One region of the Marinomonas sp. ABL3_031 genome, then DNA from elsewhere that is predicted to be linked to it. Evidence: predicted binding sites of a transcription regulator. Region 1 holds the regulator's gene; each other region holds the start of a gene.
What was found. Region 1 encodes LexA, which represses DNA repair genes until DNA is damaged. Its sites were predicted from a motif close to TACTGTNTANNTANACAGTA; they were not measured.
Positions count from the first base shown of each region.

Region 2: the regulator LexA is predicted to act here: its motif matches at 2,058-2,077, upstream of ruvC (crossover junction endodeoxyribonuclease RuvC).
Region 3: the regulator LexA is predicted to act here: its motif matches at 1,816-1,835, upstream of uvrA (excinuclease ABC subunit UvrA).

Region 1 covers NZ_JBSWYU010000003.1:46,875-51,488, reverse strand. Annotated here, with positions in the region: gene topA (type I DNA topoisomerase) at 1-1,007, shown strand, start outside; gene ACXAH2_RS04695 (DUF6586 family protein) at 1,004-1,471, shown strand; gene ACXAH2_RS04690 (hypothetical protein) at 1,473-1,736, shown strand; gene lexA (transcriptional repressor LexA) at 1,817-2,440, opposite strand; gene dinG (ATP-dependent DNA helicase DinG) at 2,511-4,614, shown strand, end outside.
Region 2 covers NZ_JBSWYU010000012.1:74,847-79,460, reverse strand. Annotated here, with positions in the region: gene aspS (aspartate--tRNA ligase) at 171-1,940, shown strand; gene ruvC (crossover junction endodeoxyribonuclease RuvC) at 2,101-2,658, shown strand; gene ruvA (Holliday junction branch migration protein RuvA) at 2,655-3,257, shown strand; gene ruvB (Holliday junction branch migration DNA helicase RuvB) at 3,259-4,272, shown strand; gene tolQ (protein TolQ) at 4,282-4,614, shown strand, end outside.
Region 3 covers NZ_JBSWYU010000016.1:38,056-42,669, reverse strand. Annotated here, with positions in the region: gene ssb (single-stranded DNA-binding protein) at 1-342, opposite strand, end outside; gene ACXAH2_RS15625 (MFS transporter) at 373-1,731, opposite strand; gene uvrA (excinuclease ABC subunit UvrA) at 1,887-4,614, shown strand, end outside.

The sequences.
Region 1 (4,614 bases):
GTTTTACCTCTTTGATGGATTTCAGTTTTACCGCACAAATGGAAGAACGATTAGATGAAATTGCTGAAGGTGACAAAGATTGGATTCAAACCTTGAATGCTTTCTATCGAGACTTTAGTAATGTGCTGGCACGAGCAGAGTCGCCGGATGATGGCATGATGTTGAATGAGCCAACTCCAACGGATGTGGATTGTCCGACCTGTGGTCGCCCTATGCAGATCCGTACCGCCAGTACGGGGGTCTTCATGTCTTGTTCTGGTTACGCTTTACCACCAAAGGAGCGTTGTAAGGCGACGATTAACCTGATTCGCGGTGATGAGGCGGTTGCGGTTGATGATGAAGAAGGCGAATCTAAGGCATTGATCAATAAACATCGCTGTAAGATTTGTGGTTCAGCGATGGACAGCTACTTGATGGATGAGCATCGTAAACTGCATGTTTGTGGTAATAACCCTTCGTGTCCAGGCTATGAAGTGGAAGAGGGCAGCTTCAAAATTAAAGGTTACGATGGCCCTGTCATTGAGTGTGATAAATGTTCTTCTGAAATGCAGCTAAAAACTGGCCGCTTTGGTAAGTATTTTGGTTGTACCAATGAAGAGTGTAAAAACACCCGTAAGCTATTAAAGAATGGTGAAGTGGCGCCGCCGAAAATGGATCCTGTCCCTATGCCGGACTTGGCTTGTCAAAAAGTGGAAGACCACTATGTATTGCGCGATGGTGCAACGGGGTTATTTCTTGCGGCCAGTCAGTTTCCTCGTAAGCGTGAAACTCGCGCACCTTATGTGAAAGAGTTATTGCCGTACATGGATCAGATTGACCCTAAATATCACTTCTTTGCCGCTGCGCCAGTGAAGGATTCAGAAGGGCGTCCGACTCTAATTCGTTACAGTCGTAAAACCAAAGAGCAATACATAATGACGGAAACCGAAGAAGGCAAGCCAACTGGATGGAAGGCGTTCTATGATGGTGGTAAATGGAAGATTGAAGAGGGCAAGAAGAAAAAATGAGTCTTGCCAGTAGTGCCAGTACTACCAATCAAAGGTTAGACGCGGCGCGTCGCCTTATACAATTAGCCCAGTCAAGTGAAGAAACTTGGCTGGTCTCGAGTTTAGAAAGTTCCGCCATGTTTCAATTGCGCAGTGCCTTAAACGGTTTGTTGCAGGAGGTGAAATTGGCTTATCGTTTAACAGGCAAGCTAGATGCGTCTGGCTTATTGGCTGAGGCGCAAGCCAAACAATCTTTGGTGCCTGTGCTATTAGAGCTAAACGATTTGTTGCAGCAATCGTCTTCTTGGTGCAGTCAATTAATATCACTTTATCAGCAACAGCTTGATTGCCGTATGAATCAAAGCGCGGTTGATCGTACAAATTTGATTGGCGTGGGCAGTGATGACAGTGCATCATTAACTTTGTATTTGTCTAAGCTAACAGACTTGGTGTTACGTTTTAGAGAAGAATCCTCAGAGTATTAGTATGAAAGAATCTTACCTTGAAATTGTTGAGCTGGATAACGGCGACATTGTTTTGCGCCCAGCCAGTGGCAATGGCGAGGAAACAGAGCCGTTGGCGACCTTAAAAATCTCCGATAAAACCAAGTCTTACCTGCAAGACCGATATTTTGAATTGGCAAAATGCATGTTCCATGCGGGTATTGATTATGTCTATTCAGACGAATCAGTGATGGACGAAGGTGTAGAGTATCTAGAAGAAGATCTGCGTCCAAAAATTCTTCATTAGTCTGTTGTTAGAAAGAGATAGCGATAAAAAAAAGGTGGCCATGGCCACCTTTTTTTACAAGTTATTTAAGTGAGGAAGAGTTATAGACCCTGACGGATGACGCCCACAGATAAGCCTTCAATAGCAAACTCTTCGCTCTCTAAGTCTACTACTATGTCTTGATAATCCTCGTTTTCTGGAATCAGACGAACGATACGACCTTTTTGTTCAAAGCGTTTTACCGTCACTTCATCGCCAATTCTTGCCACCACAATTTGACCGTTACGGACGGTATTGGTTTTGTGTACCGCGAGCAAATCTCCTTCCATGATGCCGATGTTTTTCATACTGGTACCGGAGACGGATAAAAAGTAATCCGCTTTGGGGGAAAACATATTGGCTGGCACAGTAACATGAGTATCTATGTTTTCTTGTGCCAAGATAGGGTATCCTGCCGCCACTTTACCAATGACAGGTAGACCCAGATCGTCTTCTTGATTGGCACTTTCGTTTGATTCGATTAAGCGAATTCCACGAGAAGCGCCTGACAGCATTTCGATTGCACCTTTTTTGCAAAGGGCTTTTAGGTGTTCTTCTGCGGCATTGGGTGATTTGAAGCCAAGTCTATTCGCGATTTCCGCACGTGTTGGTGGGAATCCGGTTTCATTGATAAATTCGCGAATGGTATCGAGTACATCAGATTGTCTTTTGGTTAATTTAATCATGGCTTTTTCTGGTTGTTTATACAGTAACTGTTATTATATACAGCATTCTTAACGATTCTCAATAAAATAAATGCTTTCAGACGAATTAAAAAATAAAATCCAATCCGCTTACCGAAATATGCTGGATGCCAAATCTCATAAACCTCGGGTAGGACAGCGCCAAATGATAGGGGCAATTGCTCGCACTTTGGGAAACATTAAACAGGGCAGTGAAGGTGAGCGCTTAGGTGAAAAGCACGTTGCGGTAGTGGAAGCTGGTACGGGGACGGGTAAAACCTTGTCTTATTGTTTGGCTGCGATTCCGATTGCTAAGGCGCGAGGTGCTAAGCTCATTATCTCTACGGCAACTGTCGCATTGCAAGAGCAGATTTTGCACAAAGACCTGCCAGATATTTTGCAGCATACAGAAATAAGTTTTAAATACACATTGGCAAAGGGGCGAGGCCGCTATCTCTGCCTTAATAATCTGGAGGGGTATCTGAGTGCTGAAGAGCAAAGCATGGACGATATGTTCGCAGGTTTATTTGAACAGCATTTGCAATCGGATGATGTGAATACTCTCTTGTATCAGGAGATGGATGAGGCCCTAAGCAGAGGTAAATGGGATGGTGATAAGGATAATTGGGAAGGTATTATTCGCGAGCAAGATTGGCGCCGCTTGACCACAGATCACCAGCAATGTACCAACCGAAATTGTGCCAACTATTCAGCGTGTCCTTTTTTCAAAGCCCGTGCAGAAATTGAGGTGGCGGATGTGATTGTTGCCAACCACGATTTAGTCTTAGCAGATTTGTCCCTTGGTGGCGGTGCGATTTTGACGCCACCGAAAGAAACCATTTATGTGTTTGATGAAGGTCATCATTTACCCGATAAAGCCATTGGGCATTTTCGTCATGACGTTCGATTGCAACAAAGCATCAGTTGGCTTCGTCAGCTGGAAAAGAATTTGGTGAATCTTAAGCAAGATTTAAGCGACGAAGTGAGTTTGACTGGGCAGCTATTGATTAAAATTCCTCAGCAAATTCAAACCATAGTCAATTTTATTCAATACGCGCAGCAAGGCTTATCGCCCTATATTAATGGCTTGGGCTTGGATCAGGATAACAATCAACACAGATTTGAATTTGGTGTGGTGCCAGATGAATTACGCCAACTTGCCTACAGTTTGAGTACCAGTTATCAAAAGTTATTTAATAGTGTCGAAAGCATTCAAGACGAATGCAAAAAAGCCAAACAGAATGAAGGCATGGGTGTGACGCCTGAAGTGGCTGAAACTTGGCAGCCAATTCTAGGGGCAATTTTAGGTCGTATAGAACAAAGTATTGGCCTATGGCAGCTTTACTCTTCAGCCGATGATGAACAATATCCACCGAATGCAAGATGGCTGATTCTCTCCGGACAGGGGATGGAGCAAGATATTGAGCTTGGCGCGTCCCCCATTTTGGCTGCTAACACGCTGCATCAACAGTTATGGGACAAATGTTTTGGTGCTGTGGTGACCTCGGCCACTCTGACAGCCTTGAATCAATTTCATCGCTTTAATATGCGTTCAGGTGTGCCTCGTGAGAGTGAATATTTGCGAGTAATGAGCCCTTTTGATTTTCAAAATAAAGGCCGCTTGCGGATTCCTGATATGGTCTCTGAGCCGAATCAAGTTGAACAGCATACCAAAGAAATCGTTACCTACTTGAATGACAACATTGATGTGGACGAGGCCAGTTTGGTGCTGTTTTCTTCTCGTCGTCAGATGGAAGAGGTAGCGCAAGCCGTCAATGAATCATTGAAAGACATTATGCTCATTCAAGGAGAGCAGTCGAAACGTGTGATATTGGACTCTCATAAGGCACGAGTGGATGAGAATAAGGGCAGTTTGTTATTTGGTTTGGCGAGTTTTGCGGAAGGCGTGGATTTGCCTGGAAATTACTTAACGTCTGTCTACATTGCCAAGATTCCGTTTGCCGTGCCAGACGATCCAGTGGAAGCGACTTTAGCTGAGTGGATTCAAAAACGTGGTGGCAATCCTTTTATGGAAATTACCATACCAGATGCTTCATTACGCTTAGTACAAGCGACAGGGCGATTGCTGCGTAGCGAGAAGGATTCAGGTGATATTCATATATTAGATAAACGTCTCAAAACCAAACGTTATGGTAGCCAATTGATTCAAAGTTTGC
Region 2 (4,614 bases), on a different contig from region 1:
TTTGTTCTACCTATAGAGAGTCGGCTTAGCTTCGCATATAATGCGTGACCTTTAAATTATTCAGTGAAACTGGCACTAGATAGAATCGCGTCATTAATGGCGACTGTTTGGCCAGAAAACATACTAAGAACACTAGACTCTCTTACTGAGACGGTAATAGGAAAGAAATTATGCGCAGCCATTATTGCGGCGAATTAAATGCTTCTAACATTTCACAAGAAATTACTTTATGCGGTTGGGTTCATCGTCGCCGTGATCACGGTGGTGTTATCTTTCTAGACGTGCGTGATCGTGAAGGTATTACTCAGGTTGTATTTGACCCAGATCGTGCTGACAGCTTTGCTTTGGCCGACAGCGTACGTAACGAATACGTTATTAAATTGACTGGTTTGGTTCGTGCTCGTCCTGAGGGCACCATCAATCCAAACATGCGTACTGGTGAAATCGAAGTATTAGGCACTAGTCTAGAAATTCTAAACGCAGCGCAAACTCCGCCTTTCCAGTTAGACGAACACCAAGCGGTTGGTGAAGACATTCGTCTTAAAAATCGTTTTATCGATTTGCGTCGCCCCGAAATTCAGCAAAAAATGCGTTTTCGTTCAAAAGTAACGTCTGTTTTGCGTCGTTACCTTGATGACAATGGTTTCTTGGATATTGAGACGCCAATTTTGACGCGTGCCACGCCTGAAGGCGCCCGTGATTACTTGGTGCCTAGTCGTACTCATCAAGGCAGTTTCTTTGCTTTGCCACAGTCACCACAGTTGTTCAAGCAATTGTTGATGGTGTCTGGTTTTGATCGTTATTACCAAATCGCAAAATGTTTCCGTGACGAAGATTTGCGTGCAGATCGTCAGCCAGAATTTACCCAAGTGGACATTGAAACTTCTTTCATGTCTGAAGAACAAATCATGAGCATGACGGAAGAAATGATCGTGAATTTGTTCAAAGAATTGATGGATATTGATCTTGGTGCTTTCCCACGTATGCCTTACTCAGAAGCCATGGAAAGCTACGGCAGTGACAAACCAGATTTACGTATTCCATTAACGCTAGTCACTGTATCTGACTTAATGGCTGACGTTGACTTTAAGGTCTTCTCTGGTCCTGCAACTGATCCGAAAGGTCGTGTTGCTGCATTGAAAGTGCCTGGCGGTAATAGTCTAACGCGTAAGCAAATCGACGATTACACTAAGTTTGTTGGTATTTACGGTGCGAAAGGTTTGGCTTACATCAAGGTGAACGATAAGTCTAACCTAGAAGAAGGTTTGCAATCTCCTATTGTCAAATTCTTACCAGTGGAAGTACGTGCTGCTCTACTAGAGCGTTTAGAGGCGCAAGATGGCGACTTGATTTTCTTTGGTGCTGACTCAGCGAAAATCGTTAACGAAGCCCTTGGTGCATTGCGTTGTAAGTTGGGTGAAGACATGGATCTTTACACGTGCGAATGGGCGCCGCTTTGGGTAGTTGACTTCCCAATGTTTGAAGAAACAAGTGATGGTGGTATCACAGCTATTCACCACCCATTCACTGCGCCTTCTTGCTCTCCAGAAGAATTGAAAGCGAATCCATTAACGGCTTTGTCTCAAGCATACGATATGGTACTTAACGGTACTGAGCTTGGTGGTGGTTCTATTCGTATTCACCAAGCTTCTATGCAGGAAGCGGTATTTGAATTGCTCAATATCAGTGAAGAAGAGCAAGAAGAGAAATTTGGTTTCTTGTTGGATGCATTGAAGTTTGGTGCGCCGCCACACGGTGGTTTGGCTTTCGGTTTGGACCGTCTGGTTATGCTGATGACTGGCTCAAGCTCCATCCGTGATGTGATTGCTTTCCCGAAAACTCAGAGTGCCACTTGTTTGTTAACTCAAGCGCCAGGTGAGGTGAGTGAGAAGCAACTAAAAGAACTGAGCATTCGTGTTCGTAAGCCAGTTGCAGAGTAAGAATTGCATGGTAAGCGATAGATTTCAGTTGCTTGCTGTTAGGGAAACGAAAGAATAACGTAAAAGGCCGCAAAAATGTGGCCTTTTTTGTATTTACAGATTGCATCTCTACTGAAGCCCTGTTGAAATATACAGTGATTTTATAACGCATGAGAAAACCATGGCGCAAACTCGAATTATGGCCATTGACCCAGGTTCACGTGTGACGGGCTTTGGCATTATCGATATCATTAATGGCAAGCCAAATTATGTAAACAGTGGCTGCATTCGTTTGCCTGATGAAGATTTATCCGTCAGGTTGAAACATATTTTTAATGGTGTGGAGTCCTTGTTAAAAGAATTTCAGCCAACCGAATTTGCTATTGAAGAAGTCTTTATGGCAAAGAATGCCAACTCAGCATTGAAACTTGGTCAAGCAAGGGGAGCTGCCATTGTTGCGGCCTCACTGCAAGAATTAGTGGTGAATGAATATGCCGCACGACGAGTGAAGCAGTCTGTTGTCGGCAACGGTAATGCCGACAAAGCACAGGTTCAAAGCATGGTGCAATTATTATTAGACTTGACGGAAAAACCGCAAGCCGATGCGGCAGATGCGCTGGCGATTGCGCTTTGTCATGCCAATACCCGCACGTCTGGTGGTTTGGAATACGGCACAGGTAAACGTGCTGGTAGAACGGCCAAGCGCTGGTCAGAACAAGATGTAAGGAAAATGATGTGATAGGTCGAATTGTCGGAATCTTGGTGGAAAAAGCCCCACCAGAACTGTTAGTTGACGTGCAGGGGGTTGGTTACGAGATCAGTGCCTCAATGACCACCATTTACGATTTACCTCAAACTGGTGAACAAGTCGTTTTGTTTACCCATCTCATTGTCAAAGAAGATTCTCATGCCTTGTTCGGTTTTTCAGATAAGAGTGAGCGCGCTCTGTTTCGTATCTTGATTAAGGTGAATGGCATAGGGCCCAAAATGGCGCTCGCTATCCTTTCAAGTATGTCGTCAGAAGAATTGATCGCCAATGTTCAGGATTCTGACGTTACGGCATTAACTCGTATTCCTGGTGTTGGAAAGAAAACGGCTGAACGGCTGATAGTGGAATTACGAGATAAATTGGGACAAGCAGCGAAAACCGATTTGTTTGCTGCGCCAACGGTTCTTCGTCAAGTGCAGGCTGACCCTCGTCAAGAAGCAGAGGCCGCTTTGATCGCCTTGGGTTATAAACCTCAAGAGGCTGCTAAAGCGATTGCAGCTGTGCCGGTGGATGGTGCTGACAGTGAAACGGTCATCAAAGCGGCACTTCAAGGGATGTTGAGGAAATAGTATGATCGAACAAGACCGTATTATCTCGGCAGAATTAAAAGGCAGTGATAGACAAGTTGATAGGGCAATACGACCACAAGCTTTAGCCGAATACATAGGTCAGCCTGTGGTGCGTGAGCAGATGGAAATTTTCATCCAAGCGGCTCGTCAGCGAGGTGAACCCCTTGATCACACCTTGGTGTTCGGCCCTCCAGGATTAGGTAAAACGACCTTAGCGCATATCATTGGCAATGAAATGGGAGCGGATGTGAAAACTACCTCTGGGCCTGTTTTAGAAAGGGCTGGAGATCTGGCGGCGCTGTTAACCAATTTAAATGAAGGCGATATTCTGTTCATCGATGAAATTCATCGTCTTAGCCCCGCCATTGAAGAAGTACTTTATCCCGCAATGGAAGACTACCAATTGGATATCATGATAGGAGAGGGGCCAGCGGCTCGTTCAATAAAAATTGAACTCCCGCCTTTTACGCTTGTCGGAGCTACAACGCGAGCGGGTTTGTTAACCTCTCCTTTGCGTGATCGTTTTGGTATTGTGCAACGTCTTGAGTTTTATGATGTTGAATCTCTTACAACGATAGTAACCCGATCTGCAGGTAAAATGGGTGTCGATCTGGATGAGTCAGGTAGCTTTGAAGTGGCTCGCCGCTCTCGCGGAACGCCGCGTATTGCTAATCGATTATTACGACGAGTAAGAGATGTTGCACAAGTAGAAGGCGCTGAGCTAGTCGGACAAAAAGTTGCTCAACGGGCATTAGATATGTTAAGTGTAGACAGTCAGGGATTCGATCATTTAGATAGACGTATGTTATTGACTATGATAGAAAAGTTTGACGGTAGGCCAGTAGGCTTGGATAGTGTTTCTGCCGCGCTTGGGGAGGACAAGGACACGATTGAAGATGTGATAGAGCCGTTTCTAATTCAACAAGGCTTTGTTATTCGAACACCTCGTGGTCGTCAGGTGACCAAACGAGCTTATGAACATTTTAATTATCAGTTACCAACCGATTTGAAATAGAGGTCAATGATGTCAATTTGGGGACTTATCGCCAGCGCTAGTTTAGTTGTACAGCTTGTAATGTTGACACTGTTGGCGGCATCTTTATTTTCTTGGATCGTCATTTTTCAACGCATCCGAGTGATTAAACAAGCGAAAAAAATCCGCTCAGAATTTGAAGATCAATTTTGGTCAGGGATGGATCTTAGTCAGCTGTATCGTAAGTTGACACAGGATGGGCGTAAAGTTGAAGGAATGGAAACCATTTTCACGGCAGGCATTAAGGAGTTTACTCGCTTAAGACAAAATCCAAATATGGACCCTGATGCCGTAATGGATGGTGTCCAGCGTGCTATGCGCGTT
Region 3 (4,614 bases), on a different contig from region 1:
ACCGTCTAGTAGTTGCATTTCGCTGGCAATGATTTCTGTGGTGTAACGTTTGATGCCGTCTTTTTCCCACTCACGGGTGCGCAACGACCCTTCAACATAGACTTTTGAGCCTTTCTTGATGAAGTCACCAGCGATTTGACCTAGACGGTAGTTACCACGGTCCATGAAAGACACTCGGTGCCATTCAGTACGCTCTTGCATCTGGCCTGTTTGCTTATCGCGCCAGCTTTCGGTGGTCGCTAGGCTGACGTTTGCCACGGCGCCACCAGATGGCATGAAACGCACTTCGGCATCGTTGCCGGCGTTACCTACAATTATTACTTTGTTTATTCCACGTGCCATGACGTTCTCCAACTGAAATTAGTTCTTTCTTTATACATTAGCTTGTGGCGCAAGTTGCACCAAGGCTGCTTTATCTAGCTGTTTTTTGTCCACTTTAAGATAAGCGGTTTGTTCATCTTCGAATAGTTGCATGCCTTCCACTCCTTGGACGCTTGCAAGTTGTTCGGCCAGCACTGAGATTTCTGTGCTGGTCATCTTGGGTAGGCTAAAGGCTAAGCTGGTCAATTGGCGCGGTGCCGGTTGCACCATACTGACCACAGACCAAGCGATAAAAACCGCGCCTACCACGAAAAAGACGCCTTCATTCACATGATGTTGCAACAGCCAGCCACCGCCTGCGCCGCCAATGAAGGAACCAATAAATTGATGGGTTGAAAAGACCCCCATTGCAGTACCACGATACCCAACAGGCGCTAATTTGCTGACCATTGAAGGCAATACCGCTTCCATAGCATTAAAGCCAATAAAGTACCCCCACAATAACACAGCAAACAGCCAAAACAAGGTGGCGTATTGTAAACCAATTGAGCTGATACCCAACAGGATAAATACACCAATAAGGACTTGTTTCATCTTACCTTTGGCCTCGGCAATGATGACCAAGGGCAACATGCCAACGAAGGCAAAGCCCATGATCGCCAAGTAAAGCCAGCTGTGCTGAGAGAGAGGTAACGCGAACTCATTGATCAGACGCCCAGGCACCACGACAAAAATGGCGGTTAAACTCGCATGCACAAATAACACGCTGACATTTAAATAACGCAAACGAGCGTTCTTCATCACCGCCCCTAAGGCGACTAGGCTCGGTGTGGTATCGCGACGAAAGGTATGTTGCACACTGTTTGGCACAGCAAAAACGATCAACAAAATGCCGACAAAAGATAAGGCAAACGACAAATAGAACAAGCCCGACAAGCCAACCAAGGCAAATAACCAAGGGCCAAACACCAGCGACAACATAAAAGAAGCCCCAATGCTCACCCCAACGCTCGCCATGGCTTTGGTGCGATTCTGCTCACGGGTCACATCACTCAGTAAGGCCATTAAGGTACTGGCAATAGCACCTGCCCCCTGAACCGCACGACCTATGATCAGCGTATTGATGTCGTCGGCGTTAGCACAGATTAAGCTGCCCAGCGCAAACAACAATAAGCCGATGACAATAACGCGTTTGCGGCCAATCTTATCCGACCACATGCCCATGGGGATTTGCAGGCTGGCTTGGGTTAAACCATAGATGCCAATGGCCGTACCAATGAGTGCCGCGTCGGCTCCGCTCAGGCCATCGGCTGCTACGCTAATCACTGGCATGATGAGGAATAAGCCCAACATGCGGAACAAATAAATCAACGCTAAGGCAAGAACTGAACGACGTTCGAGTAGATCCATAAGGAGGTCACAACCACTTAACTTGAGGGTTAAGGAAAAAAGATGCTAATTTTACCGAATTTACCGTTGAAGCTCCATGTTAACTACTGTAAAAATAGACAGTTATTTTATTAAATGCAGAGTGACTTCTGTTGATCCGTTTTCTTTGGAGACCCATGGATACCATTACCATACGCGGGGCCCGCACCCACAACCTGAAAAATGTGGATTTAGACATTCCAAGAGACAAGCTTGTTGTCATCACGGGCTTATCAGGCTCTGGTAAATCCTCTCTCGCTTTTGACACTTTATACGCAGAGGGGCAACGTCGCTATGTAGAGTCTTTGTCTACCTACGCAAGACAGTTTTTGTCTATGATGGAGAAACCCGACATAGACCATATTGAAGGTTTGTCACCCGCCATTTCCATTGAGCAGAAGTCGACTTCTCATAACCCGAGATCGACCGTTGGTACCATTACCGAAATCTACGATTATTTGCGTTTGCTGTTTGCTCGTGCTGGTCAACCACGTTGTCCTGATCACGGTGAACCATTGGAAGCACAAACCATTTCACAAATGGTGGACAAGGTAATCTCTCTTCCCGAAGACACCAAGATGATGCTGTTAGCGCCCATTGTGAAAGATCGCAAAGGTGAGCACTTACACACCATTAATGATTTATTATCCAAAGGCTTTATTCGCGCTCGCATCGACGGCATTGTGGTCGACTTAGACGATGCCCCAGCCTTGGAAAAAAACAAAAAACATACCATTGAAGTGGTTATTGATCGCTTTAAAGTGCGCCCTGACCTGCAGTTGCGTTTGGCTGAATCCTTCGAGACCTGTTTGGAATTGTCGGATGGCATCGCCAAAGCCATCAACATGGACGCACCAGAAGAAGAGTATATTTTCTCCAGTAAATTCGCTTGTCCTGTGTGTGGCTACAGCCTAACGGAACTCGAGCCGCGTTTGTTCTCCTTCAATAATCCAAATGGCGCTTGTCAAACCTGTGACGGTTTGGGCACACACCAGATGTTTGATCCTGAGCGCATCATTCAGGACGACACACTGACCTTAGCAGAAGGTGCCATTCGCGGTTGGGGACGACGCAGCATTTTCTATTATCAGCAGCTTACCGCTCTTGCCAATCACTATGGCTTTGATATCGATACGCCTTATAAGGACATTCCGGACAATTTTAAAAAGCGCATTTTGCATGGTTCAGGCAGCGACAAAATTAGCTTTGTTTACATCAATGAGCGCGGCGATAAGATGACGCGATCTCACGCCTTTGAAGGTGTGATTCCGAATCTACAACGTCGTTATCATGAAACCGAATCGGATAGCGTGCGTGATGACTTGGCTAAGTACATCAGTGTGCAACCTTGTCCTGATTGTCATGGTTCACGTTTGAACCGCTCAGCGCGAAATGTCTTCATTCAAGAACAAACCTTACCTGAGATAGTGACCTACTCTATTTCAGACTGCTTGAACTATTTTGAAAACTTACAGCTAACGGGCGCAAAAGCCGAAATTGCCGCCAAGATTCTGAAAGAAATCCGCGATCGTCTGACTTTCTTGGTCAACGTGGGTCTGGAATATTTAACACTCGACCGCAAAGCTGACTCTCTGTCGGGTGGTGAGGCGCAGCGTATTCGACTGGCAAGCCAAATTGGCGCTGGTTTAGTTGGCGTAATGTACATTTTGGATGAGCCTTCTATTGGCTTACACCAGCGTGACAATGAACGTCTTATCGCCACACTGACTCGTTTAAGAGATTTGGGCAACACCGTTATTGTGGTAGAACACGATGAAGACGCCATCCGCATTGCCGACCACGTTGTGGATATTGGCCCGGGGGCTGGTGTGCACGGTGGACAAGTCATTGCCAGCGGCACACCGCAAGACATTATGGATTGTGAGTCCTCTATTACCGGCAAGTTCCTAACAGGCGAACGCAAAATAGAGGTACCGGCAGTACGTCACCCAGCAAAAGATGGCAAACATCTGAAATTATTAGGTGCCACTGGCAATAACCTGAATAACGTGGATTTGAGCATTCCTTTAGGTGTCATGACGTGTGTGACAGGCGTGTCTGGCTCAGGCAAATCTACTTTGATCAATGGCACCTTGTATCCACTGGCGGCAACGGCGCTTAACGGTGCGACTACTTTAAAGCCTGCGCCACATAGTAAAGTAGAAGGCATGGACGAATTCGACAAATGTGTTGATATTGACCAAAGCCCTATCGGCAGAACACCACGCTCAAACCCGGCCACTTACACTGGCATTTTCACGCCAATGCGTGAACTCTTCTCAGCGACACAAGAAGCGCGCTCCCGTGGTTATAAACCTGGGCGCTTTAGTTTTAACGTCAAAGGCGGCCGCTGTGAAGCTTGTCAGGGTGATGGCGTGATCAAGGTGGAAATGCACTTCTTACCTGATGTGTATGTGCCTTGTGATGTGTGTAAAGGCAAACGCTATAACCGTGAAACCCTAGAGATACATTATAAAGGTAAGAACATTCATGAGTGTTTGGAAATGACCATTGAAGACGCTCGCGAATTCTTTGATCCTGTACCGTCCATTGCTCGTAAGTTACAAACTTTAATCGATGTGGGCTTGGGTTATATTCGCTTGGGCCAAGCCGCCACGACCTTGTCAGGCGGTGAAGCACAGCGTGTTAAGCTGGCAAAAGAATTGTCTAAACGTGATACTGGCAAAACTCTCTACATCCTCGATGAGCCAACCACGGGGTTGCACTTCGCGGACATTGAGCAGCTATTAAAAGTACTGCATCGCTTACGTGACCACGGCAATACCATAGTGGTTATTGAACATAATCTGGACGTGATCAAAACCGCCGATTGGATCGTTGATCTAGGGCCAGAAGGTGGTAGCG